3 regions of the Bradyrhizobium sp. CFUWI genome follow, and region 3 is predicted to be linked to each of the others. Evidence: riboswitches for the same ligand, from Rfam matches in the RefSeq annotation. Region 3 holds a riboswitch; each other region holds the start of a gene.
What was found. A riboswitch is a leader RNA that binds a small molecule or an ion and turns the genes downstream of it on or off. The one in region 3 is predicted to bind cobalamin.
Positions count from the first base shown of each region.

Region 1: it holds a riboswitch for cobalamin, as region 3 does, so the genes downstream of both, AC066S_RS38455 (ribonucleoside-diphosphate reductase subunit alpha) here and AC066S_RS06925 (TonB-dependent receptor) in region 3, are expected to answer to the same signal.
Region 2: it holds a riboswitch for cobalamin, as region 3 does, so the genes downstream of both, metE (5-methyltetrahydropteroyltriglutamate--homocysteine S-methyltransferase) here and AC066S_RS06925 (TonB-dependent receptor) in region 3, are expected to answer to the same signal.

Region 1 is NZ_JBWJZE010000070.1:408-4,517, forward strand. It holds gene AC066S_RS38450 (ribonucleotide-diphosphate reductase subunit beta) at 1-1,072, opposite strand, end outside; gene AC066S_RS38455 (ribonucleoside-diphosphate reductase subunit alpha) at 1,063-3,000, opposite strand; cobalamin riboswitch at 3,107-3,320, opposite strand; partial or broken gene AC066S_RS38460 (hypothetical protein) at 3,341-3,582, opposite strand.
Region 2 is NZ_JBWJZE010000044.1:7,544-19,918, reverse strand. It holds partial or broken gene AC066S_RS37205 (hypothetical protein) at 1-222, opposite strand, end outside; gene AC066S_RS37200 (acyl-CoA dehydrogenase family protein) at 1,920-3,086, opposite strand; gene AC066S_RS37195 (nodulate formation efficiency C protein) at 4,375-5,064, opposite strand; gene AC066S_RS37190 (hypothetical protein) at 5,728-6,024, shown strand; cobalamin riboswitch at 6,135-6,336, shown strand; gene metE (5-methyltetrahydropteroyltriglutamate--homocysteine S-methyltransferase) at 6,441-8,786, shown strand; partial or broken gene AC066S_RS37180 (IS256 family transposase) at 9,129-10,392, opposite strand; gene AC066S_RS37175 (hemerythrin domain-containing protein) at 12,171-12,375, opposite strand, start outside.
Region 3 is NZ_JBWJZE010000002.1:681,658-694,032, reverse strand. It holds gene AC066S_RS06965 (sugar ABC transporter substrate-binding protein) at 1-607, shown strand, start outside; gene AC066S_RS06960 (YciI family protein) at 677-964, shown strand; gene AC066S_RS06955 (ABC transporter ATP-binding protein) at 1,048-2,046, opposite strand; gene AC066S_RS06950 (ABC transporter ATP-binding protein) at 2,043-3,032, opposite strand; gene AC066S_RS06945 (ABC transporter permease) at 3,052-3,975, opposite strand; gene AC066S_RS06940 (ABC transporter permease) at 3,972-4,913, opposite strand; gene AC066S_RS06935 (ABC transporter substrate-binding protein) at 4,931-6,532, opposite strand; gene AC066S_RS06930 (PepSY domain-containing protein) at 6,763-8,187, opposite strand; gene AC066S_RS06925 (TonB-dependent receptor) at 8,200-10,557, opposite strand; cobalamin riboswitch at 10,674-10,875, opposite strand; gene AC066S_RS06920 (histidine phosphatase family protein) at 10,948-11,520, shown strand; gene cobT (nicotinate-nucleotide--dimethylbenzimidazole phosphoribosyltransferase) at 11,513-12,375, opposite strand, start outside.

The DNA of each region.
Region 1 (4,110 bases), on a different contig from region 3:
AGATACGGCCGAAAGCCGCCCACACCCCGTTTTCGCCGTCCCAGCTGCCGCGGCTCGCCGCCTTGGAGTACTCCGTGGCGCGCTGCTCGAAGAAATTGGCGTGCTCGACGCCATTGAGAATCTCGACGAGCCACGGCAGCGGATGCGCCTTGAGCTGTGTGAACCCGCCCTCCTTCGCCTCGAAGAAGCCGAAGACCGGGGCAATCCGGAGCTGGGTCAGTCGCCAGTCGGCGACGTAGCGGACGTAGGCGTGGATGTGCTCAGGCAGCATGCCCTCGATCTTGCCAAGGCCGAAGGCGAGCTCGACGAAGTTCTCCTCCAGGTTCACCATGGTCTTGGCGACGTCGACAATGTCGTCGCGGACGGAGCGCGTCACCGCGCCGGTTTCGCGGTGCCATTCGTGAAATAACTTGATGATGCCCTCGCAGTGGAGACTCTCGTCGCGCACTGACCAGCTTACGATCTGTCCCATGCCGTTCATCTTGTTGTGGCGCGGGAAGTTGAGCAGCATGGCGAAGCTCGCGAACAAGGCCATGCCTTCGGTGAAGGCTCCGAACATCGCCAGGGTGCGGGCGACATCGGCCACGGTGTCGACGCCGAATTCGTGCATGTAGTCCGCCTTGGCGCGCATCTGCGCATAGCCGCGGAATGCCTCAAACTCGGTCTTGGGCATACCAAGCGTCTTGAGCAGCAGCGCATAGGCGTCGATATGAACCGTCTCCATATTGGTGAAAGCGGCCATCATCATCTGGACGGTGAGCGGCTGGAAGATCGGGATGTAGCGCTTGAGATAGTTGTCGCCGACCTCGATGTCCGACTGAGTGAAAAAACGGAAGATCTGGGTAAGCAGCGCACGCTCGTTGGCGGTGACGCGGTCCGACGCCCAGTCCTTGAGGTCGGTGCCGAGCGGTACCTCTTCGCCCATCCAGTGGGTCTGCTGCTGGCGCTTCCAGAACTCGTAAGCCCAGGCGTAGCGATCGACGTCATAGCTGCCGGTCGAATCAAGGAGGCCGACGCGCCCCTTGCCGATCAGCGTGCGCGGATCGACGGACGACAGATCGATCATTGACATGCGAGGCACTCCTCATAGTCGGTGCGCTGCGGCGCCGGCGTTGCCGTGTCATCCTCGGCAATCTTGCCGGCGAACGCCGCGCGCGAGATCGATTTTGAACGGCAGTAGTAGAGGCTCTTCACCCCACGCTTCCATGCCGTCCAGTGCAGCATGTGGAGGTCCCACTTATCGACGTCGGCCGGCAGATAGAGGTTGATCGACTGGCTCTGGCAAATGAATGGGGCGCGATCGGCGGCAAGCTCGACGATCCAGCGCTGGTCGACCTCAAAGGCGGTGCGAAGGATCGCTTTCTCGTGCTCCGACAGGATGTCGAGATGGGCGACCGACCCCTCGTGCGCGATGATCGACTGCCAGGTCGCCGAGGTGTCGGCGCCCTTGGCGGCCAGCACCTTGGCGAGATGCGGATTACGCACCGAGATGGCGCCGGATAGCGTCTTGTGGGTGTAGATGTTGGCCGGGATTGGCTCGGTGCAGGCGCTGGTGCCGCCGCAGATGATGCTTATCGAGGCGGTCGGCGCGATCGCTATCTTGTGGCTGAAGCGCGCCATCACGCCGCGTTCCAGGGCATCCGGGCACGGGCCACGCTCGCGAGCGAGCGCCACGGATGCCGCGTCGGCATCGCGACGGATTTTTCGGAACATGTTCAGATTGAACGACTTGGCCAGGACACTCTCCATCGGAATGCCCTTGGCCTGGAGAAACGAGTGGAAGCCCATGACGCCGAGGCCAACGGAGCGTTCGCGCAGGGCGGCGTAGCGGGCACGCTTCATGCCGTCCGGCGCCACTGTGATGAAGTGGGTGAGCACGTTGTCGAGGAGGCGCATGACGTCCTCGATGAAGCCGGGCTCCTTATTCCACTGGTCCCAGGTCTCGAGGTTGAGCGACGACAGGCAGCACACCGCGGTGCGCTCCTCGTCGCGATGATCGATGCCGGTCGGCAGCGTAATCTCGCTGCACAGGTTGGAGGTCGAGACCTTGAGGCCGAGCTCGCGCTGGTGCTTGGGGAGCGCGCGGTTCACGGTGTCGATGAACAAGAGATAAGGCTCGCCCGTCTGCAGCCGGTTCTCAAGGATACGTTGCCACAGCTGGCGGGCATCGATCTCGCGGACGACCTCGTTAGTCTTCGGGCTGCGCAGAGCGAACGTGGTGCCGGCACCCACGGCACGCATGAACTCGTCGGTGACGTTGATGCCGTGATGTAGGTTGAGGCTCTTGCGGTTGAAGTCGCCGGACGCCTTGCGGATCTCGAGGAACTCCTCGATCTCGGGATGGTGGATATCGAGATAGACCGCCGCCGAGCCGCGCCGCAACGAGCCCTGGCTGATCGCCAGCGTCAGGCCGTCCATGACGTGGATGAACGGGATGATGCCCGAGGTGACGCCGCCCCTCACTTTCTCGCCGATCGAGCGAACATTCCCCCAGTAGGTGCCGATGCCGCCGCCGTTGGAGGCAAGCCAGACGTTCTCGTTCCAGGTGCCGACGATGCCTTCGAGCGAGTCCGACACCGAGTTAAGGAAGCACGAGATCGGCAGGCCGCGCGGGGTGCCGCCGTTGGAGAGCACCGGTGTGGCCGGCATGAACCACAGTCGAGACATCCCATCATACAGACGTTGGGCATGCGCAACATCGTCCGCGAAGGCGCAAGACACCCGGGCGAACATGTCCTGGAGGCTTTCGCCGGCGAGCAGATAACGGTCGGTCAGCGTCAGCTTGCCGAACGACGTCAGCAGGTTGTCGCGCGACCGATCGAGCGTGAGGTCAGACGGCCTTGGCGATGGCGCGAGGGGCCTTGGCAGCGGAGCCGGCGATGGCGGCGGCTGCACAAGACACAGCTCAGGCGTGGTAGGCTTGGCCTGCGCTGGGAGCGGCCGCACACTCGGCATCTCGATGAGATGACCATGCTGATCGAAATCGTAAGACGGCGACATCGGCAACCCCGCGATGTTTGAGGCTGGGGGGCCGTGCGGACGACTTGCGAGGAGACCGGGCAAATATCACCAGTTGCAAGCAACCCACCGGGGCACCCCGCCCGAGGACGTTCGTTCTGTCGCGGCAGGTCTCCTGGCTCGCGGGTCGCTGCGGCTGTCGGCCTTCCCAGCGCTGTCGCGCCAGTGACCATGATGACAACCGCTCGCCGCTTACAGTTGCGGGGGCAGCCTCGGAATAGCCGTTGCCGGCGCACCGGGTTCCCTCTTAGCTTCCATCCTACGAGATGCGGGAATGGAAGACCGTGACGGGCTACATATAGGCGCCGCTCGCGGAGATTCGTCAAGGCGGCACCGTCAAGTTAACGAATTGGAGCAGCCCCAAGGTCGAGGTTCGGCGAGCGCTTGTCGTGGAGATCTCGCGCCAAGTCGCAAAGGCTCGCTCGCGCGAACCACGACGGAAGTCGGCAGTGACGGCTCCGAGAGAGAGGATGTGGAAAAGGTTCGCGACCTGATCATGAACTGACAGAAAAGTTGAGCCTGACGGGACGATTTGAAACGCTTCATGATCCGATCGCGTCGCCTGTCACCCTTCCGGCGTTCGTGGTCTGGACTATCCCTTCACCCGGCGATGTCCGCTGTAGGTGCTTCCCGTCGAGTCTCTACTCCTCCCCCCTGGCAGGGGCTTGGCTCGGGATTGGCAATGAAGGTTTCCGCGACTTTGAGCAGTTCTGCTCCTCTTTCCCCAAGGGCCCCGCATCGGCCCATCTATACGGCGCATACGACCTCGGGGCAAAAGGACTAGAGTCTGTTCCGCTCACGGATTGAGCAGCCGAGCGTCAGGGCGTGTACTGTTGCCCGCCAGCATTTGATGCTAGTGAACAGCGGTTAATAAATCACTGAAAGTGCATTGCATGCCTTGGCGAGCAATGGAGTGCGAAGATCTTCCATCTGTGAACGCGATCGTAGATCGCGTTCACCTCAATTACCCTGAGGATGAGTGAGCTGGTCCCGCAAATCTGAACAGCGCGATAAGTGGAGTTTCTGCCTGACGGCGGGCAAGATTGACCCGCGAATCAGGAGAGACGATGAGCAGACGAGCACGGCGGAACC
Region 2 (12,375 bases), on a different contig from region 3:
CCGGGTCAATATACAAGTGGCGCCGGTCGGCGCGCGAGAGCCGGCGCATCAAGTCCTTCTGCTTGTAGAGCGGAATGCTATTGCTCAGCGGCTGGCGATAGCCGGGCAGGAAGCCGTAGCCTTGCCAAACCGGATGGGCCCCTTTTTAATTGGCGCAGCGTTCGCGACGACCGACAGCAGCGGCAGGATGATAGTAGCAGTTTGACACACACGGCGAGACATGGATTGATACTAGTCGGTCGGTTGCGCGAAGGCCATTCAAATTGGGGTTCAGAGTTTCACGTGATCTCGCGCAGAAGTTTTCTCTGATCACGCCCTTCCTGATCAGAAGGCGCGCATATCCCTGCTGTCACCCACCTGCACGACGTCGAAGCCGTAGCGCGAGAAAGTCCGGACGCGAGAGCTCACCGGGACAGATGGGGCGGCCGACCGAGCGCTCGATCTCGGGGAGCACCGTGCACTGCGTCCGGGCACACGGTCGGATCGTCGACCGCCATCATCACGCGCAGGGATCGACGAGATCGTCGAACGGATAGAGCGTTAAGATGACGCGAACGGTTCTCTCCATAACTCATGCCCGATCGCTTACGTTTGTTTCTCTCCCTAACCCTTCGCAATCATCAAACACCGCGGGCCAGAACACTCCAAAACTGTCATTCAGTGACGCAAAAAAAACGCCCGGCCTCATTTCGATGGCCGGGCGGAAGTTAGTCGTCGACAGAGGGAGCGCTGCCGACGGTTATTTGCAGCACAACGTTCGCCGCAAATTCTAATTACGGAATGATCAATGGTCGCAGAAGTCTGGCGTCATTTCCTTTTTTCAAACCGATATTGACGGAATGCAGCTCAACACTGGCTCGCACCGCTGGAGGAGGTATTGTCCGTTGTGCTGAGGATCGTCAAAGTCATGCTGATCTAGTGAGTGGCCCGAATAGAGACGGTCCGCGGCGGCTGTTCGCATGGCATCAACGTGCCGGCCGAAGAACGTAGCGCCCTACCGTCCCCGGGGCCTGGGAAAGTACCTTGTTATTCCTGCGAGCACTCGGAGCGCGTTCGAGCGATCCGCAGGCAGTGATTGGCGCACCTGCGTCCCCCTCTGCCGTATGCACATCGACCGCACTACTATCATCGTCTCACCGAGGTCGACAGCAAACAGCGGCCCGGTCCGCTTGTCGGGCATCCGCGTCAGCTACTGCAAAATGGTACAACGTGACGCTACGTGCGATTCAAGGTCTTTTGAGCTGACTCGAATAAAACTCAAGCCGCCGATCTCTCGCCGATAGCAAGTGATCCGCCATCGGTCGACATGCGTCCCGCATACCGTTTTTGGATGGGCATATACGCGCGAGCGCTCCAGATACATTGCACGTCATATTTCTTGTGTGATGTCGTGTGTTCGTCTCGTCCAAAAGATCGCGTGCGTTGGCGATCATGAATCGTCAGTTCATCACCCCGACCTTGTTGGCTTCCGACTGGTATCACCAGCGTTAAAATGTCGCGCTCCATGCGCAGTCGTCCGTTCTCCTGGCGCAGCCGAATGATCTCCCAGTCCGCCGACATCGCGCCGCGAATTCGCTCCCAATCAAAACGCCACTTAGAAGCTTTGTGAGACGAACCGCGAGCCGTTGCGGCTGTTGCGTGTAGATCGTGCACGACATGACAATGATCGAGGCGGGTGCGCAGAGACCTATGAGGGCGCTCGTTATGTTTGCGACGGGGAAGGCTGCTTGCTCCACGGATATGGAGCTGTCTTTTTGAGAAGAGCCCGACTGAAAGGCTCTCTCTCTCTCTCTCTCTCTCTCTCTCGCCTCTTCCTTTAAAGAAGGCCGGCAGGTCGCTAAGTCTTGTAGCTGCAGACAGCATGATATCGCGGTGCGGCAATCAGTTGTGGGAGGGGTGCGGAACGTGGATGAACCACTTCATGGAAATCCCGGCTGTGCTGCACTTCCGAGCAGGAGTCGGCCGGCGCTCTGGAGGGTTCCCTCGTTTAAAGCTGCGTGCTGGGCAACCACGAAGCTGTCGCACATCGCTCGCGCCAGATTGCTGGTTGTATAGAGCGACGCACTTCCAGCGAGAACGCTGGCAATGTTGCAGACCTCAGCGCTTTGCCGCGCGGCGTTTGTCGCGGCGAGGCGCATCAGGGTCGCGGTGCGCGGGTTTACCGCATCCTTGATCGCTTCCTCCCACAGCTCCTCGGTGGCCTCATAGAAGAAGGAACGGGCGGAACGCAGCATGGCTTCGGCTCTGGCCATCTCCAGTTGGACATAGCCGCGCTCTGCCATGACGGGCGCTCCTGTGATTGAGGTGCGGCTTCCGGCCTCCGCGATCACCTCGTCTAGCGCCGAGCGTGCAATACCGATGCCGACAATCGCATGCGCCTGGGCAGCGAAAGTCATGGACGGATAACGATAGATCGGCGCGTCGAGTGTCGGCGGACCGCCGCGGATCAAGGTCCATTCCTCCGGCACAATGACATCGTTGACAACGACGTCGTGGCTGCCGGTGCCTTGCAGACCGATGACGTCCCAATTGGGGCGGATTGTCACCTTCTCGGCCGGTATCACGGCTACCCGCGCAAGGCCACCGGTCGGATCGTCTTCCACAGTGATCCCAACGCCTATCAGATCTGCGCCCGGTGAGCCGCTGGCGAATGGCCATACGCCGTTCACGACAAACCCGTCGGTGCTCCGCCTGGCGGGCTGGAGCGGAAAAAGCGCACCTGCCAACACCACGTCCGGTCCATTCGCGTATACCTTGTGAAGCGTGTCCTCCGGAAGAGCAGCGAGGTAGCGAGCCCCATCGCCGAAGCTGGCGACCCAACCGGCGGAGCCGTCGACTTGGGAAATACGCTCGATCAGGCGACAAAAATCGGCCGGCGTTCGCTCCTCGCCGCCGAATCGCTTGGCGACCAAAGCTCGATAGACGCCAACCCGCTTGAAGCCCTCGATGATCTCGTCTGGAATCTTCTGCGCTCGGGCGAATTCCTTTCGACGCGCGCGGATATCAACCAGCAGCGGCGACAGATTATCCCAGGTCGCAGCCGTCACGTCGGTTACTGGAGTGATCGTCTCTGGTGGAGCGTTCATAAAGCTGTCCTCGGTGTCTTGAGCCGATCGCTGCCGCACTTCATTGAATTTGATTACGCGCGCACGGCGAAGCCAGTCGGATTGATAGCCAGTTGGCAGGGATCGTCAAAACTGTCGCAGCTGATATTGACTTTGATGCGATTACTCACGGTTGCCAGTCCAAACCACCCCCGAACGCATTGACTCAAAGAAAAGGTGTTGAGGGTCGGCAAGACTGACAGAGATATGGCTGTCGATGCTGTCGTTGAGGCGGAGCCGGCAAAGCAACGGATATGCGGCGGCGAGATCGATCCACCTCTGCTGCACTATGTCTCCAACGGGTGACGACAGCGCTGGTTTTGCCATGTCTCCTCCAAGGGACGATTTGTCACACTTGTGCCCCGCCGGCTCGAACCACGTGGTGAATTCCTGATTTGGCAACCGCGAGGTCGGCGATCCCCTGCGGCTCTTTGGCATGTCCCCAGCAATCGATGTGCCATCAATTATGGTCTGCCGGCTGTGTCTGAATCGAGCGAGATCACTTGGCCCGTGCCGCGCCGGGGTGAATGTTCGCGCCTCCCGTGTCTGATTCCAGGCACAACGCGTCATCAATCGGACACGGCGGAAGGAGAACGACTGAAGTGGACCTCGACCGCGAACCAGTCGGGTTCGGCTTGCCTGCTGGAGTTTCAGACCCGTTCCGATCTCCGGACAGTACCAACAGCGCAATTTACCGTGCTCGCGACCGTGGGCGACCTGACTCAGTTCGGTCCTCGATGCCTCGCGCACGGCTCCGGGGCTCCTCGCCGAGGGCCCTCGCCGGTGCTCAGCGGGCATGCGGGCCCGCTAACACTGCCCCGTTACCCTTTTAGAGTTTCGTCGCAGCATTCGATCGTGCCGCCTCGGTATCGGCATGCTCACCAGCCCGGGCGCGATGCGCCGCGTGCACGCCGGATCGGGCCCGAGGCTTCTCCATGTCCCGTCCCTTGAGGAGTAGCATGGAGGGCTGGTTCCCCGGCAGATTGTTATCCTCTCACTGAGTCGGGGCAAAATTTCGCTAGCTGGCACGCGCCGCTGCGGCCAACTCCTAGCAAAACACCCGAGTAATCGTGCTGCCCGATTTTTCCTGACGGGCTGAGGGCTGCGGGAAAGGCTCGCGACTGCTGCGAAGGCGTAAGCACCGAGACTTTCGAGCTGAATGTCTTGCAGTTGCTCTGAGGCGATCGGCGGTAAATAAGCTGCGGCGCGATCTTGCTCTGCCCGACCGTTTACCAAGCGCGCTTTCGCTCCTCTCTTACTATTCCCGCTCCTATGGCTCCATGCGAGCGAACCAGGAGCCAGGAGGAAAGGCCGCGATACGCTTGGCAAAGGGGGATTGCGGCTCCCAATCTTGCCCTTCGCTCTTCTCGAAAGTGATGACCCCGTTGTGTGTAAAAAAACGGGGTCCTGGGATATCACAGTTCACCAAAAGCAAAGCGCGCCACAGATCACCCTTCTCGGTCGGCTTGTCCTTCTGCTTCGGCAAGTAGTCCACTTCAACAGGTTCAACGATAGTGCAGCGGCCCTGCCGCAGAAGATCGCCGAGGCGGCCTTGCGTGGTCGTCACAAAGTTGAAGTTGCTCGGATCATGCAGAAAGCCAAGATTTGCGTCCCTTTCACTCTCCTTGACTTCAGTGGCGATCAACGAGAGTGCTAGGGCGTGCCAGCCCAATTCGATCGGCTTTGCATAGGTCGACGCAAGTTGAAACGTGCCGTCGAGCGCGATCCTCCAGGTGATAAAGTACGGTTCGTCTAATATATCGTCAGGGTGTCTGGTCCACAAAACGAAAACATAGTCGTTTTCGTCGAGTTCAGCGACGCCCCACATTCGAGGGACGAACTGTGCCACCTTCGAGACGTTGGAGATAATTTGTTCTATTGTCTCACCGTCTTGCGCTCGCCACGTTGACTTGAATCTTTCGATATGGGGGCTCTCGATGGCGCGAACACTGTTGCTCATCGCAGCCAGCCCGACCAGGCAGATCAGGGGTCGACCGAGACAAAACCATAACGCGCGTCTTCTAGACACTGTTCTCATAACTGCCGGCCTATTTGGTGTCATCCACACGTCATTCAAAGCGGGCAACCTTCGACTTGTTATGCGCGAGCGCAAGAAGTTAGCGGCGACGCGACGGGGAGACCGATGGTGTCCCATGCGAGCAGGCGCTCCCCTCTATGTCACGCGCCACTAACTTCACTGCCGGCGACAGCCTCAAGTTGCTGTGCTGGACATGCCCAGCAGGAGGAGACTGGGCATGCCGAAGACTTGCATTCTTCGTGCCAGGTAATAGACGGCAATTCGCACCGCTTTTGTGTCCTCTTTGTCGACTTTCCGACTGGTCAATGTCTCGATGTTTCCGTTCAGCGCTATCCAGCCCGGCTTATGCATCCTCGTCCCGCACCGGATCGTTCGATGGCGCAGCGGAACACCTCGGTACCAAGCTCCTGATGAGAATTGTTTGCCGCTATTGAACCGTTTGGTTCGGCATCGTTGCCAGAATGTGGCTTTCGATCTCTGCCATGCGTTTGGCCATTTGCGGCCATCGGCCATGGTGCGTCTGCCGCTCCTATCGCGACATGCGGCGCTTCGAGAATAGCCTCAGTTAGGAGCGCTTTGCACTCGATGGCGACGAGGCGAAACCGATCTTTACCGCCGAACATTTGGAGTCTTGCTGAACCGCACATCAACGTGCTGGCCGGGTATGTTGCTGGCTTCGCCAGCTTGGGCCTGTTCAACACGGATCCTGTTGGCCGAGAAGGTGGCTGGATGGTGGACTTGCTCAAAGAAGCGCTGAGAAGCCGGAGATGCGTTCTGCTCGAGGCAGCAGTCCCGACCGGGCAAGCCGCATTTGTCCCTTCCACCGATCTGGCGTGCGGCCCGCAGGCAGCTGCGATCGTCATTCCGATATTGCTGACTTGAGAGCGCTTACATCGGCTCAACGCATCAAGATGCGCGGCCATTCGCGTAGCGGATGTCGCAGCACCAGCTTGAGACATGATCTGAGAGGTTGACGGAAGACTTGTCTTCTCGATAATCCAAGTCGTCGAGGTTCTCCGGTCGCACTTGATCCGGAGCTAAGAGGGAAGCCGGTGAAGATGCCGGCGCTGCCCCCGCAACTGTGAGTGGCGAGCCGCTGTCCAACGATGTCACTGAAGCCTGCGCGGCTTCGGGAAGGCCGGACAGCAGCGATGACCCGCGAGCCAGGAGACCTACCCCGACAATATATTCGTCCACGGGCGGGGTGTCCCGGTGGTGCGCCAAGCAGCCGTCGCACTGCGCGACTTCCCCTGCCTGCGTCCGCCATGGCCTTCTGCCCCCAACACGGGGTTAACGCTATGTCTCTTCTCTCCCTTCCCGTTGCCACGCTCGGAACGCCACGCATCGGTCCAAGGCGCGAGCTCAAACTCGCTCTAGAAAGCTACTGGGCCGGAAAAAGCAGCGAACAGCAGTTGCTGGAGGACGCAGCTGGCCTGCGTGCCGCGAACTGGGCTCGTCAGAAATCTATCGGCGTCACGGTCATTCCATCAAACGATTTCTCGCTGTATGATCAGGTGCTCGACACAAGTGTCATGGTTGGCGCCATCCCGGAGATCTACGCCTCAAAAGCCGAATCCGTTTCGCTGAAGACGTACTTCGCCATGGCCCGCGGATCACAATGCGACGATCGGGATGCGAGTTGCGGTCACGGACCGCGCGGATTTGGCGCACCCCCGCAGGAGATGACCAAGTGGTTCGATACCAACTACCACTACATGGTCCCCGAGTTTCGCAGAGGACAGACTTTCAGGCTATGCTCTCGCAAGCCGATCGAGGAGTATGAGGAAGCCAAGGCCCTTGGCTTTCAGACCCGCCCTGTCCTGATCGGGCCGGTCACATTCCTAAAGCTCGGCAAGAGTCCCGATCCTGCGTTCCAGCCACTCTCACTACTGGATGAACTGTTACCGGCCTATATCGAAGTTCTGCAGGAATTGGCCAAACGTGGAGCAAATTGGGTTCAGTTCGACGAGCCCTGCCTGGTTCTTGATCTGGATGAGAGGGCGCGGCAATCTTTGCGACATGCCTATGATCGGCTCGCCAAGGAGGTGCCGGCCATCAAGATCTTAGTTGCCAGCTATTTCGGCGACCTCGGGGACAATCTGAACACCGCGTTGAGCCTGCCAGTTGCCGGACTACACCTCGACCTAGTTCGAGCGCCACAGTTGTTGGACCAGATCATCGCTGGCGGCCGAAGTGATCTCGTCATGTCGCTCGGTGTCGTCGACGGCCGGAATGTATGGCGGTCGAATTTGTCCTCGCTGCGCCAGCGGCTCGAACCCGCGATTGCGAAGCTCGGCAAGGACCGTGTACAGATTGCCCCATCCTGCTCGCTGCTTCATGTGCCGGTCGATGTTGAACTTGAAACCGGGCTCGTTTCCGACGTCAAGAGCTGGCTTGCTTTCGCGGTCCAGAAGATGCGGGAGCTTGCGATCCTGGCGCGGGCACTCGCAGGCGACCAGAATGTTGCGCCAGCTCTTGCCCAGTCGGAATGTACCGCGACTGTTCGCCGGACTTCGCCAAAAATCCGTGATGCTAATGTCGCTGTCCGGATGAAAGCGATCGATCAGACCATGCGTCGGCGCGCGAGCCCATTTGCCCGTCGTGCAGAGATCCAAAGCGATCGTTTCGGACTGCCGGCTTTCCCTACCACGACGATCGGATCGTTCCCGCAGACCACAGAGGTCCGGAATGCGCGTGCGGCGCATGCGCGGGGCGCGATAAGTGACGAGCAATACGACAGGTTCCTCAAGGAGGAGACTGCGCGCGCCGTACGTTGGCAGGAGGACATCGGTCTCGACGTCCTCGTGCACGGCGAGTTCGAGCGCAATGACATGGTGCAGTACTTCGGCGAGCAACTTGCCGGCTTCGCATTTACCAGGAGCGGATGGGTGCAGTCCTACGGCTCGCGCTGCGTCAGGCCACCGATCCTGTTTGGCGATGTAGTGCGCTCGAAGCCTATTACCGTGGACTGGTGGCGCTACGCGCAATCATTAACGAAGAAGCCGATGAAGGCGATGTTGACCGGTCCGGTGACGATCTTGAACTGGTCCTTTGTTCGCGATGATATTCCCAGAAGCGAGGCCTGCCGCCAGATTGCGCTCGCGATCCGAGACGAAGTCCGCGATCTCGAGAATGCTGGTGCGACCATGATCCAGATCGACGAAGCTGCACTTCGAGAAGGATTGCCGTTGCGTCGATCGGAGTGGACGGCTTATCTCGACTGGGCCGTGGATTGCTTCCGGATCTGCTCATCGGGCGTCGCTGATCAAACGCAAATTCATACACATATGTGCTACTCGGAGTTCAACGACATCATCGGTGCGATCGCTGCAATGGACGCGGATGTAATCTCGATCGAGACGTCGCGCTCGAAAATGGAACTACTCGACGCGTTTAGGAACTACGAATACCCAAATCAGATCGGGCCGGGCGTGTACGACATCCACTCTCCACGCGTTCCGGAGACGGGCGAAATGAAGGAGCTGATGGCGTTGGCTCTGACGCGGCTGCACGACTCGCAGCTCTGGGTCAATCCGGACTGCGGGCTGAAGACGCGCAACTGGGAAGAGGTCCGGCCGGCGCTAGCGAACATGGTCGCTGCCGCCCGCGAGCTACGCGCTGCATTCGATCCGCCAGGCCGTTGATCCGGGCTTGGGTCTCTTCTCATCGAGGTGGTCATTTGCGCGCCCGATAATGGAGGTAGCACTGGGAACAGAAAAAATGCCCGGTCCCGCCTAGGCGGGCCGGGCGAAAGTCTGGAGGAGCGACACTGACGCATCGCTGAGCCGAGTTGAAGCACAAGCTCAGCGTAGCTCAATTATGCCGTGGTATGCCACTGTATAGTCTGAGGTTTATATATCTACACCAAGGTTTGTCGCTCATGAGCGCGTCGGGAACGACTACACGGCAACGAGGGGCAGTGATGCGGGGCGGGGATGTCCCGATCGCTGTTGAACTAGGTCGGGCCGACGTTGCCGGAATGAATGTTACGCGGCCCTCGTGACGTGGGCAACGGGGTTGATCGTCATGCGATTGTGGCGAGCTTGAAGAGCCGCACGCAGAACCGACAATTGGTTATGCGCCTTCAATCGTCGGAAGCCCTTGTTAGCCTCGATCATGCCGGCCGCGACCCATCGCAAGGCCATACCGGCATCCCGCCAGCGTTTGACGTTGCGCGTGACGCGGCGAATGGTGCCCATCATGTTCTCGGCGATGTTGGTACAGGCGAGCGATCGACGAAGCTCCTTCGGCAACTTCAACCGGACGACAGTCAGGATTTCGTCGAGGCCTTCGAGGATGCTGGCCGCTACGCCGGGCCATTGCTGGTCGAGTCGACGCGCGAGATTGCGGATCAATTTTTCGCTTGTCGGCGTCATCGAGCTCCCAGGCCTGGCGCATGGTGGCCGCATGATGCTCTTTCGGCAGGCGTTCCATGATGTTGCGCGCCTTGTGGATCTGGCAGCGCTGGATCGCTGCGGCCGGACCGAAGGTGCGGCGGATCGCCTTCGACAGCGCCTTCGCGCCGTCGGCGATGAACAGTCTTGGCACCGTCGGGTCGAGCCCGCGCGAGACCAGGTTGTCCAGCAGGGCCTGAACCGTTGCGGCATTCTCGGTTGCCCCTTCCACCAGCGCCAGCGGATGCTTGTTGCCTTCGCCGTCAACCCCGATCGCGGCGACTAGCACGAGATCGTCGTCGAGATGCAGCCCGTCGATTTGGACCACCAGAAGGTCGAGCGTGGACAGATCGGCAGCCATGAAGTCGGCCAGCCGCGCCGCCGACAGCGCAACGAACCTCCGCGAGACCGCCGATTTCGAAATCCCAGATCCGGGCGGTGCCGGCACGTCCCCCTCGGGCAGTCGGACGGCGCGGCCGAACCGGCGCGTCGACACGTTGATCAGCATCAGGTTCATCGCCCAGCGACCGAGCCAGTCCTCCTGCGCTGCCGTTTCCCTGCTCGGGATCGTGATCTCGCGGCCGTCCACGCCCCGGACCCGGGGCCGCTCGACCTCAATCTTGCCGCCGTGGAAACCGATCCGTCCTCGCGTTCGGCCCCAACGGTGCGCCCGCCGCGCCGCATCGCGACCGTGGCGCGGCCCGCAGGCCGCCGTCACATCCGCCTCCATCATCGTGCCGAGCGCCTCGATCCCCGCCGCAAGGCAGAACCGATCGAAGCTCGCCCGCACTTCCGCAAACGCTTCGTCCACAACCCCAGTCGCCGGCGAACCAGCCGGTGTGATATCTCTCGTCATGGCGTTGCTCTCCTTTGTGGAATCAGCACCCCGAGCCTACCGGCTCAAGGTGGGCAACGCCGACCTCCTCAGAAATTCAACAGAACCCGGGACATCCCCTGCGGGGCGGTCACCGCAGGGCACCCACCGCAAACTCGGTGCGCTTTCCTGCTTCGAAACCGCACGGACACCGGCGAGACGATACGGCAAACCCGGCTCCAAGGATCTCGTAAGCATAGGCAATGCATGAGCGGTTGCTATTGATTTGAACCTGGCCTAAGGGGCAGTCCTTGGTCCACCGTTTCCATCCCATAGTCGGGTTTCGGCTTGAGCCTCTGGTGAGAGTCTGAGACCGGACCACGCGGAGGATGTCACGAGCTTGAAGATGCGGCGGTGCCGATAGGGTGCTCCTGAGCCGTGAGCGTGGTCCTGCCCCAATATAGGCCAGTTAACTGAGCGATTTCGGATCTGACCCGACTCGGGTCGGCGCACAGAGTTAGACCGCCCCGCTATGTGTAGCCCCGCGCGGCGGAAGATGAGCGTCGGACGCCGAGGCGACGCTCCGGGCCAGGAACTCTGCGCCATCAACGATGGAGAGCAGACGATCTCAATCACCACGACGCCATCCGTGATAAGGCTGTCGATTCGAGAACGATCGACGGTGGCGAACTTCGATCCAGAGCGTAACGACGGAATGCCTCCAAGAGATCGACTGCCATGACGCACATGAGTCGATCGTGATCTCGGCACGGAAGCGATCCTCCTGCCTCAGCAAACAGCCCTTCCCGGCGGTGAGCCGATCCCCGGCGATACGAGCAAGGCAGTCCTTTGCCGAGATAGCGTTCCCGTCAAGCCCTTGTTGGATGCGCTCGATCGCGCTGGCGCCGAGATCAATCCGCGCAATCACCAGTGTAGCCCTGGAAATTGCGCTTAGCCTGTCTTCGTGCCTGGCCCCGGCAAGACTTTCGTGGCGCACGGCAAAGTGATCGATGCCGACGCGTATGGATCCAGCATCAACCAAAAGCTTCCGTGATCCTTTCGAATTGGAGGTAGTCCTCGACGCTGTCGAGCGGAGTGAATTCGTCGATTTTGCGTTGTGCTTCTTGAATGCAGGAATGTACGGGTAGCCGAATCCCGAAAGCCGACCCGGATGCAATTCGGGGCATTTGCTCGATTTCAAGGCACGAAGCGGACTGTCCGATGGGGCTACGCCATACAGCTAAAGGACTTAAGCCAGGCTTGATAATCCAACTCGCGAACTGACGCTGAGAAATGCGAGGACGTCGGATATCTGGTGTAACGTGGGAGCCCGTGTGGGCGGCTACTGGTCGTGGCCAGCGACGTCAAGCGCCTTGCTGTTGGTGCTGAACGTATCCGGGCTTGGCAGTGCCTCCCAGTTGGCGTGCAGTGGGTCGAAGCGGCTGCCGTCGGATGAGTCGGAACGTCCCGGGTTGGGTCAACGCGTGGAATTGCTTCGCGCGCACCCGCGCGGCCGCAATCGTCTGTCCTTATCGGGCCGTGGACATGGGGGGCGTCCGTTTCGCGCGATATCACTGCGCAACTGCCCGACCTGCGACCGTCACATTCTGGAACATGCCGGACCAGAGCTCAGGAAGACTCCGGCGCGCGTTTGCACCGGTGGTCGAGCAAGCGATTATATTGCGCAAACGCTGTTTTGGCGGTACGGCAGCCTACGTGCCCGCGAGCCCCCCATTTTCATTTTGACAGGATGAACATGAGGTCCACTTACTGCTGTGAAACGGCAGCGATCAGTACAGCCCGTCCATCTCGGCGCCGTGTCACTGAGGGGCGGCCTTGGGGCACGCAAACGCGACCGAGCTCCGTTCGGCCTCAGCTTCTTGCTCCAATTGCAGAATATGCGCTCTTAGCGCATCGGAAGTTGCTGCCGCTGTCTCGCTGAACAGTGGATCTCCATGATCGGTGTGACCGGAAGCGATTTCGGTCCAATCCTGAGCCGAGAGAGCCTTCAGAGCTGCCGGAAAG
Region 3 (12,375 bases):
GTTCCTGTCCTTCGTCGGCGCCGACGATTACAGCCTCGGCCTGGAGACCGCACGCTTCCTGCTGAAGACGCTCGGCGGCAAGGGCAACATCGTCATCATCGAGGGCGTCAAGGGCTCGCTGACCAATGTCGACCGCGTCCGCGGCTTCAACGACGCGCTGAAGGAAGCGCCCGGCGCCAAGCTGCTGGCCTCGCAGCCCGGCAATTACCAGCGGCTGCAGGCGCTCCAGGTCATGGAGAACCTGATGCAGTCGAATTCGCAGATCGACGGCGTGCTTGCCGCCAACGACGCCATGGCGGTCGGCGCGATCGAAGCCCTCGACGGCGCCAACCGCAAGGCGCAGGTGATCGGCATCAACGGCACCAAGGAGGCGATCGACGCGATCAAGTCCGGCAAGCTGCTCGCCAGCGGCGACTACAACGGCTTTGCGCAAGGCTGCCTCGGCACCATGATGGCGATCCGCTCCTTGCGCAATCAGCCCGTCATCAGCGAGATCGTGCTGAAGCCGACCGTCATCACCAAGGACAACTACCAGCCGTTCGATGTGCCGCTGGAGCAGCGCACCTGCCCGACCTTCGAGGACGCCGGCAAGCTTGGCGCCAAGTAAGTCCACCCATCACGCCCGGACGGCCGCCGTAGCGGCCGTCCCAAAACCAAGTCAAGAAACGGAGACCCCATGCTGTTCGCCATTCACGCCCTCGACCGCGCCGGGGCGCTGCCGACCCGGCTCGCCAATTACGATGCCCACAAGGCGTTCCTGAGCGACACCTCGCGCTTCGGCGTCAAGATCGTGATGTCGGGGCCGCTCGTCTCCGACGACGGCCAGACCATGATCGGCAGCCTGTTCCTGATCGAGGCCCCCGGCCGCAGCGAGGTCGAGGCCTTCAACCGCGCCGATCCCTTTGCCGCCGCCGGGATCTGGGACAAGGTCACGATCACCGGCTTCCTGCGCCGCCAAGGCTGAGGCCGGCCACGTCAAAAACGCGAAAACAACCCCATGCACAGTAGAACGGGGTTGTTTTTGCTAACGAATTTCCAACGCGAATCTCACCCTTCAGGGCTCGCCGCTGGCGCGCCCTCTTCGAGATGACAGGCCACCCATTGCTCGGCTCCGGCTGCGCGAAGCACCGGCTCCTCGACCCGGCAGCGATCGAAGACGAGCGGGCAGCGGGTGTGGAAGCGGCAGCCCTTCGGCGGATTGATCGGGCTCGGCACGTCGCCCTTGAGGATGATCGGATTGCGCTGGGCACCCGGCTCCGGCAGCGGCACCGCGGAGAGCAGCGCCTTGGTATAGGGATGTCTGGGCGCGGCAAAGATCTCGCGGCGCGGCGCCACCTCCACGATCTTGCCGAGATACATCACCGCAACCCGGTGGGTCATGTGCTCGACGATCGCGAGGTCGTGGCTGATGAAGAGCAGCGCGAGGCCGAACTCGCTCTGGAGATCCTGCAGCAGATTGACGATCTGCGCCTTGACCGAGACGTCGAGCGCCGACACCGCCTCGTCGCACACGATCAGCTCGGGCTCGGCCGCAAGCGCCCGGGCGATGCCGATGCGCTGACGCTGGCCGCCGGAGAATTCGTGCGGCCTACGATTGAGCGCCTCGCGCGGCAATCGCACGGTGTCCATCAGCGCTGTGAGGCGAACTTCGAGATCCTCTGCGGATTTGGCGAGGCCGAAATTGCGGATCGGCTCGGCCAGGATATCGCGCACCCGCATGCGCGGGTTGAGGCTGGAGAACGGATCCTGGAACACCACCTGCACGCGCCGTCGCATCTGGCGCATCGTGCTCGGCGCGGCATCGTCGATACGCTGGCCGTCGAGGATCACCTGCCCCGCGGTGATGTCGAACAGCCGCAGGATGGCGCGGCCGACCGTCGACTTGCCGCAGCCGGACTCGCCGACCAGCGACAGCGTTTCGCCGCGCGCGATCTCGAAGGACACGCCGTCGACCGCATAGACGAATTCGGATTTGCGGCTGAACAGCCCGGCCTTGACCGGAAAATGTTTCTTGAGGTCGTTGACCTGGAGCAACGGAGGGCTCATGCCGCGACGGCTCCCTTGGCCGCGTAATGACAGGCGGCGATGTGGCGCGGGCCCTTCTCTTCGAGCCCCGGCGCGTATTGCCGGCACAGATCGGTCGCGAGCGCGCAGCGGCCGGCGAAGACGCAGCCGACGATCGGCTTGCGCAGATCCGGCACCTGCCCGGGAATCTCGGCCAGCCGCCTCGCGGTGCCCGTCAGCGAGGAGCCGAGCCGCGGCACCGCGCCCAACAGGCCTTGCGTGTAGGGATGACGCGGGGAGCGGAACAGTTCGGCGACCGGCGCCTCCTCGACCTTGCGGCCGGCATACATCACCATGACGCGCTCGGCGATCTCGGCAACGACGCCGAGATCGTGGGTGATCAGGATGATGGCGGCGCCGACCCGGCGCTTGAGGTCCAGCATCAGCTTGAGGATCTGGGCCTGGATCGTCACGTCGAGCGCGGTGGTGGGCTCGTCCGCGATCAGAAGCTTCGGGTTGCAGGCGAGCGCGATGGCGATCATCACGCGCTGGCGCATGCCGCCGGAGAGCTGGTGCGGATATTCGCGCACCCGCCGCCCCGGCTCGGGGATGCCGACCAGCGTCAGCATCTCGATCGCGTGCGCCTCGGCGGCCTGCTTGTCCAGGCCCTGATGGATCATCAGCGTCTCGCGGATCTGGCGGCCGACGGTGAGGACCGGATTGAGGCTGGTCATCGGCTCCTGGAAGATCATCGAGATGTCGTTGCCGCGGATGGCGCGCATCTCGCGATCGGACAGCTTGAGGAGGTCCTTGCCCGCAAAGCGGATGCTGCCTGCGATCCGGCCCGGCGGCTCCGGGATCAGCCGCATCAAGGACATCGAGGTCACCGACTTGCCGCAGCCGGACTCGCCGACGATGGCCAGCGTCTCGCCTTCATTGACATGGAAGGATACGCCGTCGACGGCGCGGTTGATGCCGCCAGGGGTGCGGAAATGGGTCTGGAGGTTGTCGACTTCGAGCAGGGCCATTGCGATCAGCCTCGATCCATCACAGGCTTTTGGCCATGCGCGGGTCGAGCGCATCGCGAAGGCCGTCGCCGAGGAGATTCACGGCGAGCACGGTCACGGACAGGAACGCCGCCGGGAAGAACACGATGTAGGGCTTGACCTGCCACAGCGCGCGGCCCTCGGCCATGATGTTGCCCCAGGACGGAATGGTCGGCGGCGTGCCGGCGCCGATGAAGGACAGGATCGCCTCGGTGATCATGGCGCTGGCGCAGATATAGGTCGCCTGCACCAGCATGGGTGCAACCGTGTTGGGCAGGATGTGGCGCAGGATGATCATCGGCGTGCGCGTGCCGCAGGCGACCGCCGCATCCACATAGGGCTGCTCGCGGAGCGACAACACGACGCTGCGGACGAGACGGGAGACGCGCGGGATCTCGGCAACGGTGATGGCCAGGATGACGTTGCCGACGCTGCCCCGGGTCAGCGCCATCAGCGCGATCGCGAGCAGGATCGGCGGGATCGACATCAGCCCGTCCATGAAGCGCATCAGAATGCCGTCGGCCCAGCGGATGAAGCCGGAGACCATGCCGATGGCCAGCCCCGCGGCGGACGCAAAGATTGCGACCGATAGCCCGACCGTGAGCGAGACCCGCGCGCCGTAGAGCACGCGCGAATAGATGTCGCGGCCGAGCACGTCGGTGCCGAACCAGAAATCGGCTGACGGCGCGCGCGTGCGTTTGGCTGGCGCCAGCGCGGTCGGATCGACCGACCCGAGATAGGGCGCAAAAATCGCGATCAGCACCAGCGTCAGCAGCAATGCGCCGCCGATCGCAACGGTGGGATGGCCGCGCAGGAATCCGAGGAAGCCGCGCCGGATCGTGACCGGTCGCAGGATTTCAGGCAGTTGTGGTGCAAGGACGAACCCGGCGGGAAGCGATTGCGGATTGACGGTCGTGTCGGTCAATAGCGGATCCTCGGGTCAACGAGCGTGTAAATGACGTCGATCATCAGATTGACGAGGACGTAGACGAAGCTGAACAGCAGCACGATGCCCTGGATGACGGGGTAGTCGCGCCGCAGGATCGCATCGATCGTGAGCCGGCCGAGACCGGGAATCGCGAACACGCTCTCGGTCACGACCGCGCCGCCGATCAGCAGCGCGATGCCGATCCCGATCACCGTCACGATCGGCACCGCCGCGTTCTTCAGCGCGTGAATGAACAGGATGCCGCCCTGGCCGAGGCCCTTCGCCTTGGCCGTGCGGATATAATCCTGCTGCAGCACTTCGAGCATGGACGCGCGGGTGATGCGCGCGACCAGCGCGATGTAGACGCAGCCGAGCGCAATCGCCGGCAGGATCAGGTTTTCCAGCCACGGCCAGAAGCCTGAGCTGAGCGGCGTGTAGCCTTGCACCGGCAGCCATTCGAGCTCTAGTGCGAAGATGTAGGCGAGCATGTAGCCGACCACGAAGACGGGCAGCGAGAAGCCGAACACGGCAAAGCCCATGATGACGCGGTCGATCAGGCTGCCGGCCTTCCACGCCGCCACCACGCCGAGCGGCACCGCCACCACGATCGTGAGCAGCAGCGTGACGATCATCAGCGACAGCGTCGGTCCGAGACGCTGCCCGATCATCGCCGACACCGGCAGATTGGTGAAGATCGAGGTGCCGAGATCACCGTGCAGGATGCGCCAGACCCAGCTTCCGAACTGGACCAGGAACGGACGGTTGAGGCCGAGGCTCTGGCGGATGCGCTCCACATCCTCCGGACTCGCCTGGTCGCCCGCGATCACCACGGCCGGATCACCCGGCGCGATGTAGAGCAGGCTGAACACGAACAGCGCGACGATGGCCATGACCGGCAGGGTCGCGGCGATGCGGCGGAGGATATAGGAGAGCATCTGGCCTCAGCGCACGATCATGCAGACTTGGAGACGCCCCAGAAGAACGGCAGCGGCCCCTTGGTGATGCCGGAGACGTTCTTGCGCCACGCAGTGTAGCTCAGGAAGAAGCCCGTCGGCGCGTAGACGACGTCATCGAGGGCCGCCTTGTTGAGGCGGCCGATGGCGGCCTTCTCCTCGTCGAGGTTCTTGGCCTCGAACCAGGACGCGACCTCCTTCTCCGTGCCGGGGCTGTTCGGCCAGCCGAACCAGGCCTTGTCGCCGTTGGCGCGAATGGCGGTGTACGGTGCCGGATTGATGCAGTCGGCGCCCGCGTGCCAGGTGTGGAACATGTTCCAGCCGCCCTGCCCCGGCGGGGTCTTCTGCGCGCGGCGCGAGCCGACCGTGCCCCAATCGGTAGCGACGAAGTCGACATTCATGCCGAGCCTCTTCAGCAGGTCGGCGGTGACGTCGCCCAGCGCCTTGGTGATCGGCTGGTCCTGCGCCACGATGCACGTCACTGGCTGCCCGGAATAGCCGCTCTCGGCGAGCAGTTTCTTGGCCGCATCGAGATCGCGCTTGCCCTTCAGGATCTCGCCGCCCACCTCGCTATAGAGCGGCGTGCCCGGCGTGAAGAAGCCGGGCAGCGGCTTCCAGAGCGCGTTGTCGTCGCCGACGATCGCGCGCATGTAGTCTTCCTGGCTGAGCGCCATCAGCACCGCGCGCCGCGCCCGCACGTCGTTGAAGGGCGCGAACAGATGGTTCATGCGGAACGAGCCGATATTGCCGAGCGGATCGCCGATGTCGACGCTGATGTTCTTGTTCTTCTTCAGGACCGGAACGAGGTCCGCAATCGGGTTTTCCCACCAGTCGACCTCGCCGTTCTGCAACGCTGCGGCTGCCGTGGCCGGATCCGGCATCACGATCCATTCGATGCGGTCGAGCTGCATCTGCTTGCCGCCGGCGAGCCAGGAGGCCTTCTCCTGCCGCGGCACATAGTCGGTGAACTTCTCGAACACAGCCTTCGCGCCGGGCACCCACTCGCCCTTGGCGAACTTCATCGGCCCCGAGCCGACATATTCGGTGATCTGCTTGAACGGATCGGTCTGCGCGATTCGCTCCGGCATGATGAAGCTGCACGGCGAGTTGTTCTTGGCCAGCGCGTAAAGCATCTTCGGGAAGGGCTGCTTGAGCACCCATTTGAAGGTGCGGTCGTCGACGGCAGTGAGCTCCTGCTGGAGCGCCTTGATCATCAATCCCATGGGGTCGCGCGCCGACCAGCGCGACAGGCTCGCAACGACGTCCTTGCTCAGCACCGGCTCGCCGTCATGGAACTTGAGGCCCGGCCGCAATTTGAACGTCCAGGTGGTGCCGTCGTCCGTCACTTCCTCGGACTCGACCATCTGACGCTGCGGCTGCAGCGAGGAATCGATGCCGTAGAGCGTGTCCCAGACCATCGCGGCGGCGTTGCGCACGACATATTGCGTGCCCCAGATCGGATCGAAATTGGCGAGATTGGCCTGGGGCACGAAGCGCAGGGTGCGGGCCGATGCGCCTTGTGCGATCGCCGGGGCCGCGAGGCCGGTCAATGCCAAACCACCCGCGCCAGCCAGTCCCTTCAATACGGTCCTGCGATCCATGAAGTCCTCCAAGTAATGCCGTGATGCCGGCCAATCGTTGGCCAAGAGCAGTTGAAACCAGAGCCCATTCGCTTGCAAATGGTATGCCACTAACCGGCCCTTCGCCAGCAGGATCTCATCGCGATTTTGAGCCGCCCGGGGCCTCAAAGAGTTGTCGCCAACGTTGCGATCCACGAGGGTGCGGTCGCAGAACGTGTGCAGCGCGCCGAGATCGCGGCTGATTCGCCTGGTCAGACCATCAGAGAGAGCCGCAAGCGGCGCCAGCCGATGACCACACCGGTCATGGAGAACACGAAGCCCAGCGCACAGAGCCCGACGATCACGATATCGCGCAATCGTGGATGCGCCATGAGGACCGGAAAATCGAGCGTGTGCAGCGCGCTGTAGAACCAGCGATAGGCGCGCCGCGAGGCATCCAGCCGTTGCAGCACCTGGCCGCCGGCACCGTCGATGTCGAACCAGAGATCGCCGCAGCGCGCGCGGTAGACGGGTGCTCCGGGGACGGCGGAATGCGCGGGATAGTCGTCGTTTCCGGCCAAAATTGACGGCGTGCCGCATCCAGCGGCGAGCCGCACCGCGAGCGCTTCGACGTCGCGCGCGGTCAGAAATTCCGCACGGGACGCATCCCCTGCCATGGCCAAGGTCTGGACGCCGAGGGCGGAGCGATCGCGGCGATAGACATGACCGCCGAAGGCAAACCATTCAACCTCGCGGACCGGCGCCGCTGTCGGCTGTCGATCGAATGACGGAGCCGCCGTCCAGTCCGGTGCCGCGTTCATCACGCCGGCTTCGGTGGGGCTCAGCTCCCCGCGCGAGAACAGCCGGCCGTGATCCATCGAAAGCCAGCCGCTGAAAATCCAGGTCAGCACGAACACCGTTGCCGCGAGGCCAACGAGGTGATGCAGCGCATGCCAGCCGCGGTAGGGCGTCGAGATCCGGCGATCTCGCATGCTGATCCGCACCATCCCGAGCAGCGCGCCCAGCGAAGCCGCGAGCAAGGCCAGCAGCGACAGCGTCCAGACGAGGCGATCCCACAGCAACCAGTTGCTCCGCAGGACCGTGGGATAGATCCAGTGCAGCACACTGCCGGCCCAATTCCAGCCGCGCTCGCCTCGCGTCGTATCGAGGACGACCTCGCCGCTGCGCGACGACAGATAGATCTCCGTTCCAGCGGCGTCGCCGAGGGCGATGCGAAACAAGGGCCGATGGCGGTCAAAGCCGTTCGGCACGCTCCATTGACCGTAGTCTTCCAGCGCGACGTTCCCGGCCCGCGCGGCATCGAGCCCGCGGCGGCGGGCGTGATCTTGCGCGATGGCGAGCGCGAGATCGGCAGACATCAAAGCTGCGTCCTGCCCGTCGGCGGCACGGACCGCACGGACGCGCGATGCACCCGACACGATATAGACCGATCCGCCGATCCGCTGGACCAAACGCACGCGGGTGGCATCGATGACCCCGCTCGCGGCGACCGCGTCGGCGATTGAGATCCTCGTCTCCGCATGCTCCACCGGCGCGAGGCCGGCAAAGCGCTCCGCTTCCGTCAGCGACGGAAACGGAACGAAGTGCATCACGATGCCGGTCGCGAACCACATCGCGAACAGCACGCAGAACGCGACCCCGAGCCAGCGATGCAACAGGACGACCGCGCCCAGCATGCGGTCAGCGTCCTACCATTTGAACGCCGCCGAGAGCTCGTAAGTCCGCGGCGCGCCGAGCAGGATCTGGTCCGGATAGAACGGATCGCCCCAGATCGCATAGCGCTTGTCGGTGATGTTGCGGACGCGGAAGGTCAGGCGGGCCTGGTCGACTACGTTGAACACCGTCTTGGGGATGTCGACGAAGGCGTAGACGTCGGCCACCGTGTAGGCTTTCATCGTCACGACATTGGCATCGGTGTTGTAGCGGTCGCCGACATGGCGGCCGGTGATGCCGAGCTCCACCGGCCAGGGCGTGAAGAAGCGCCAGGACGCGCCGGCATTGGCGACGATGCGCGGGACGTTCGGCGGCGTGTTGCCGGTGAACGAGCCGCCGGCGAAATTGTAATCGGCATAGCGCGCATCGACATAGGCGATGTTGCCCCAGAGCCGCAGCGGCTCGATCGGACGCAACGACGCCGCAAGCTCGACGCCCTTGGACTCCTGCCGCCCGGCGATGTTGAGCGCCTGCCCGCCGGCCGCGGCATAGACGTTCTTGCGCACGATGTCGTAAGCCGAGAACGACCACTCCGCCCTGTTGTCCCAGAACAGATGCTTGACGCCTGTCTCGTAGGTGCGTGCGGTGGTGAGGTCCAGCGGCTGGGTCGGCGTGAGCAGGAAGATGTTGTTGGCCGACACATCCGCGCCGGTCGCATACTGGCTGAAGAAGGTCAGGCCGGGCACGGCCTCCCAAGTGTAGCCGATGCGCCCCGTCACAGGCGCCCAGTCCTTCGTGTACGGGAAGCCTGCTTTCTCCAAGCCGCTCTTGTCGGTCGAGTTGCGATCCAGTCCGATATGCTCGACGCGGATGCCTCCGATCAGCGCGAAGGTCCGGGTCAGCTTCAGCCGGTCCTCGAACGAGAGGGCTTCGTTGTCGATACGCGCAGTCTGTTGCTGCGTCGTGAGAAGGCCGTAGAAGCCCCGGTTGGGATCGACCAGCGAAACGGAATCGCCAGGGAAATTGGCCGCGCCCGGCCTGACGAAATCGAGATAGCTCGAGGACAACGTCGTGACCAGCCGATTGTCGAAACCTGCGATGTTCGTGTCCCAGATCAGGTCGGTGATGTTGCCGACGAGACGCTGGCTGTGCGCGACGTAGAAGCGCTCGCGATCGACCAGGTTCGTGGTCGAGTTGAACGCCTCGATCTCGTTATTGAACCAGGTGCGCTCGGCGCCATAGCCATAGGCCTGACTTTTCAGCGTGAGATCGGGCGCGAGCTTCAGCTCGAAGCCGCCGCGCAACCAGACTTCCTGCGCGACGTTGCGATTGTCGAGGACGTTGTAATTGGTGTTGAAGGTGCGGTCGTCGATGGTGACCGCGCCGAGATCGGTCTTGTTGTAGTTCGAGACGTAATTGCCCGAAACGATCCCGCTCGTCGCATGCGAGCCGCTGAAGGCGATCGGCACCAGCGGCGCGCCCCAATAGGCCTTGCCACGATCCTCGCGGTACTCGATCGCACCCCACACCTTGAGGCTGTCGGAGATGCGGTAGTTGAGCTGGCCGGACACATCCAGCATCTTGGTATTGGTGTCGTCGGCAAAGCCGTTGAGCGCGGAGCGGCTGACGTCGAAGCGGTAGTCGAGGCCTTGCACGTTGGTGCTGCCGCCTGAGCCGTAATGCGCGCGGAACGAGTTCAGGGAATCCCAGGAGAAATCGGCCTCGTTCCTGATCGGTCCCGTGTGCGGCTGCCTGGTGACGAAATTGATCGCGCCGCCGGCTGCGCCCTCGCCCGAGATCAGCGAGGCCGGGCCTTTCAAGAACTCCACGGCCTCCAGATTGGCCGTGTCCATGATCCGCGAGGTCATGTTCTGCGGGCCGATCTTGATGCCGTTGTAGAGGGTGTTGATCTGGCTGTTGGTGAAACCGCGCATCGAGAAGGCGGACGGCTCGGCCGGATCGTCACCGGAGGTGACGCCGACCGCGCCCTGGGCCACGTCGGAGACGGTGCGGTAGCCCTGCTCGCGCATGGTCTCGGCCGAGATCACCTCGACGGTCGCGGGCATCTCGCGCACCGTCAGGCCGAGCCGCGAGGCGCTCTCGGCCACGGCATTGGAGTTGAGCGGCGTCTGCACCGTCGCAGCCGGGACGACGGGCTTGGGCGCTGCGGATGCGGCGGCAGGCCTGCGCGCTGCCGCGCGGCGTGGGCCTTGCGCCTCCCGGCCGGCTGATCTGGCTGGCTTGCGGGATTGGGCCGGCGACACTTCGACCGGCGGCAGCGGTTCGCGAGCCTGCTGCGCCTGTGCGGCGGGCAGATCGAGCGCTGCAAAGGACGTGAGAGCCGCCGAAGCAAGCAGGAAATGGCGCGGTCGGAAGATGCGGATGGAAGACACGGCTGGAAACCTCGGTATGACGTCAGTGGCACGTCACAGCGAACGAGGTCTCACCTTTTGGCCTTGCGGCCGCCCGATGAAGCCGAATGTCTGTACTCCCCGACCGACATCTTCGCGTGTGACCACGGCTGACGGCAGGTCTCCTGGCTCGCGGGTCATCACCACTTCGTCGCCTTCCCGGGACCGAGGACCCAGTGGCTTCTGACGAAGGATTATCCGCTCACAGTTGCGGGGGCAGCCACGGCATTGGGGACAACGTCCCCGCACCGCATTCCCTTTTCATCCCCTCTCGGGGAAACCGTCGCGAGCATCTAGGATTACCGTCACAACAGAGTCAATGTGCCAGTTGCGGCGTTATTGCCACAGCGACCAACTTCCTTGGAGATGAGCATGGAAGGCGAGACCTTCCTCTGGCTGATACGGCACGCGCCGGTCGATGGCGTCAAAGGGACGATCCATGCCGCCGATGCGCCGGCCGTTCTCCGCGATCGCACACAACTGGAGGCGCTGCGGCAGCGCCTGCCGCGGGACGCTGCGAGCTACGCCAGCCCGTCGCGGCGCACGGTCGAGACCGCGCAAGCGCTGGGCCTCGAACCGGAGCAGGTCAGCGAATTCCGCGAGCAGGATTTCGGCGACTGGACCGGCCATCGGCACGACGCGCTCGCTGCCGCCGGCGGCGAGGCCTATGCGCAGTTCTGGAACGATCCGGCCGGCGGACGGCCACCGGGCGGCGAAAGCTTTGCGGATCAAGTCGCGCGCGTGCGGCTCGGTCTGTCGCGGATCGGAGCCGGACCAGCCACGCTCATCGTGCATTCCGGCACCATCCGCGCCGCGCTGTGCATCGCACTCGATCTCTCGCCACAAGCCGCCTTGCGCTTCGTGATCGATCCGCTGTCGCTGACCCGGATCGATCGCCTCGCGACCGGCTGGCGCGTCGTCTCGGTCAATCAGCGGATCAGCTAGGCCTGTCGGGCACATTGGCCTCTGCAAAGGTGGCCATGCCGTTGTGAAGCGCGCAGGCGACGCGCACCAGCGGCAGCGCGATGGCGGCGCCCGATCCCTCGCCGAGCCTGAGATCGAGGCTGATCAGCGGCTGCACGTTCAGGGCGCGCAGCACCAGGCGGTGGCCCTGCTCGGCCGATTGATGCGACGGCAGCAGATAGGGCTGACATGACGGGTTCAGCCGCACCGCTGCGAGCGCTGCGACCGACACGATGAAGCCATCGATCAGCACCGGGATGCGGCGCTGCGCGGCCGCGATGATCGCGCCCGAGATCGCGGCGATTTCCAGCCCGCCGACAGCACACAGTATCTTCTCAGGCGCCGCGCCCGCAACGCCGTGACGTGCAATCGCGGCATCGATCACGCGTGCCTTGTGTGCCCGGCCGGCCGCGTCGACGCCAGTGCCGCTGCCCGCGATCTCCTCGGCGCTGATGCCGAGCAGGCTTGCCGCAATCGCTGCCGACGCCGTGGTGTTGCCGATCCCCATTTCGCCGAAGATCAACAGATCGGGCTGATTGGCCTCCGCGCGCGCAACCGCGCGCTGGCCGGCCTCGAAGGCAAACGCCAGTTCGGCCGGTGTGAGCGCAGCCTCCACGCTGAAATCGCGGGTGCCGTGGCGCGGCTTGTCGGTGACGATCCCCGCCATCTCCTGCTGCGCCAGCGTGCCGGCGTCGACCACCTCCAGGCTGGAGCCAAGCTCGCGCGCCAGCACCGAGATCGCAGCACCGCCGGAGGCAAAATTCGCCATCATCGCGATGGTCACTTCTTGCAGATAGGCCGAGACGCCTTGCGCGACGATGCCGTGGTCGCCGGCGA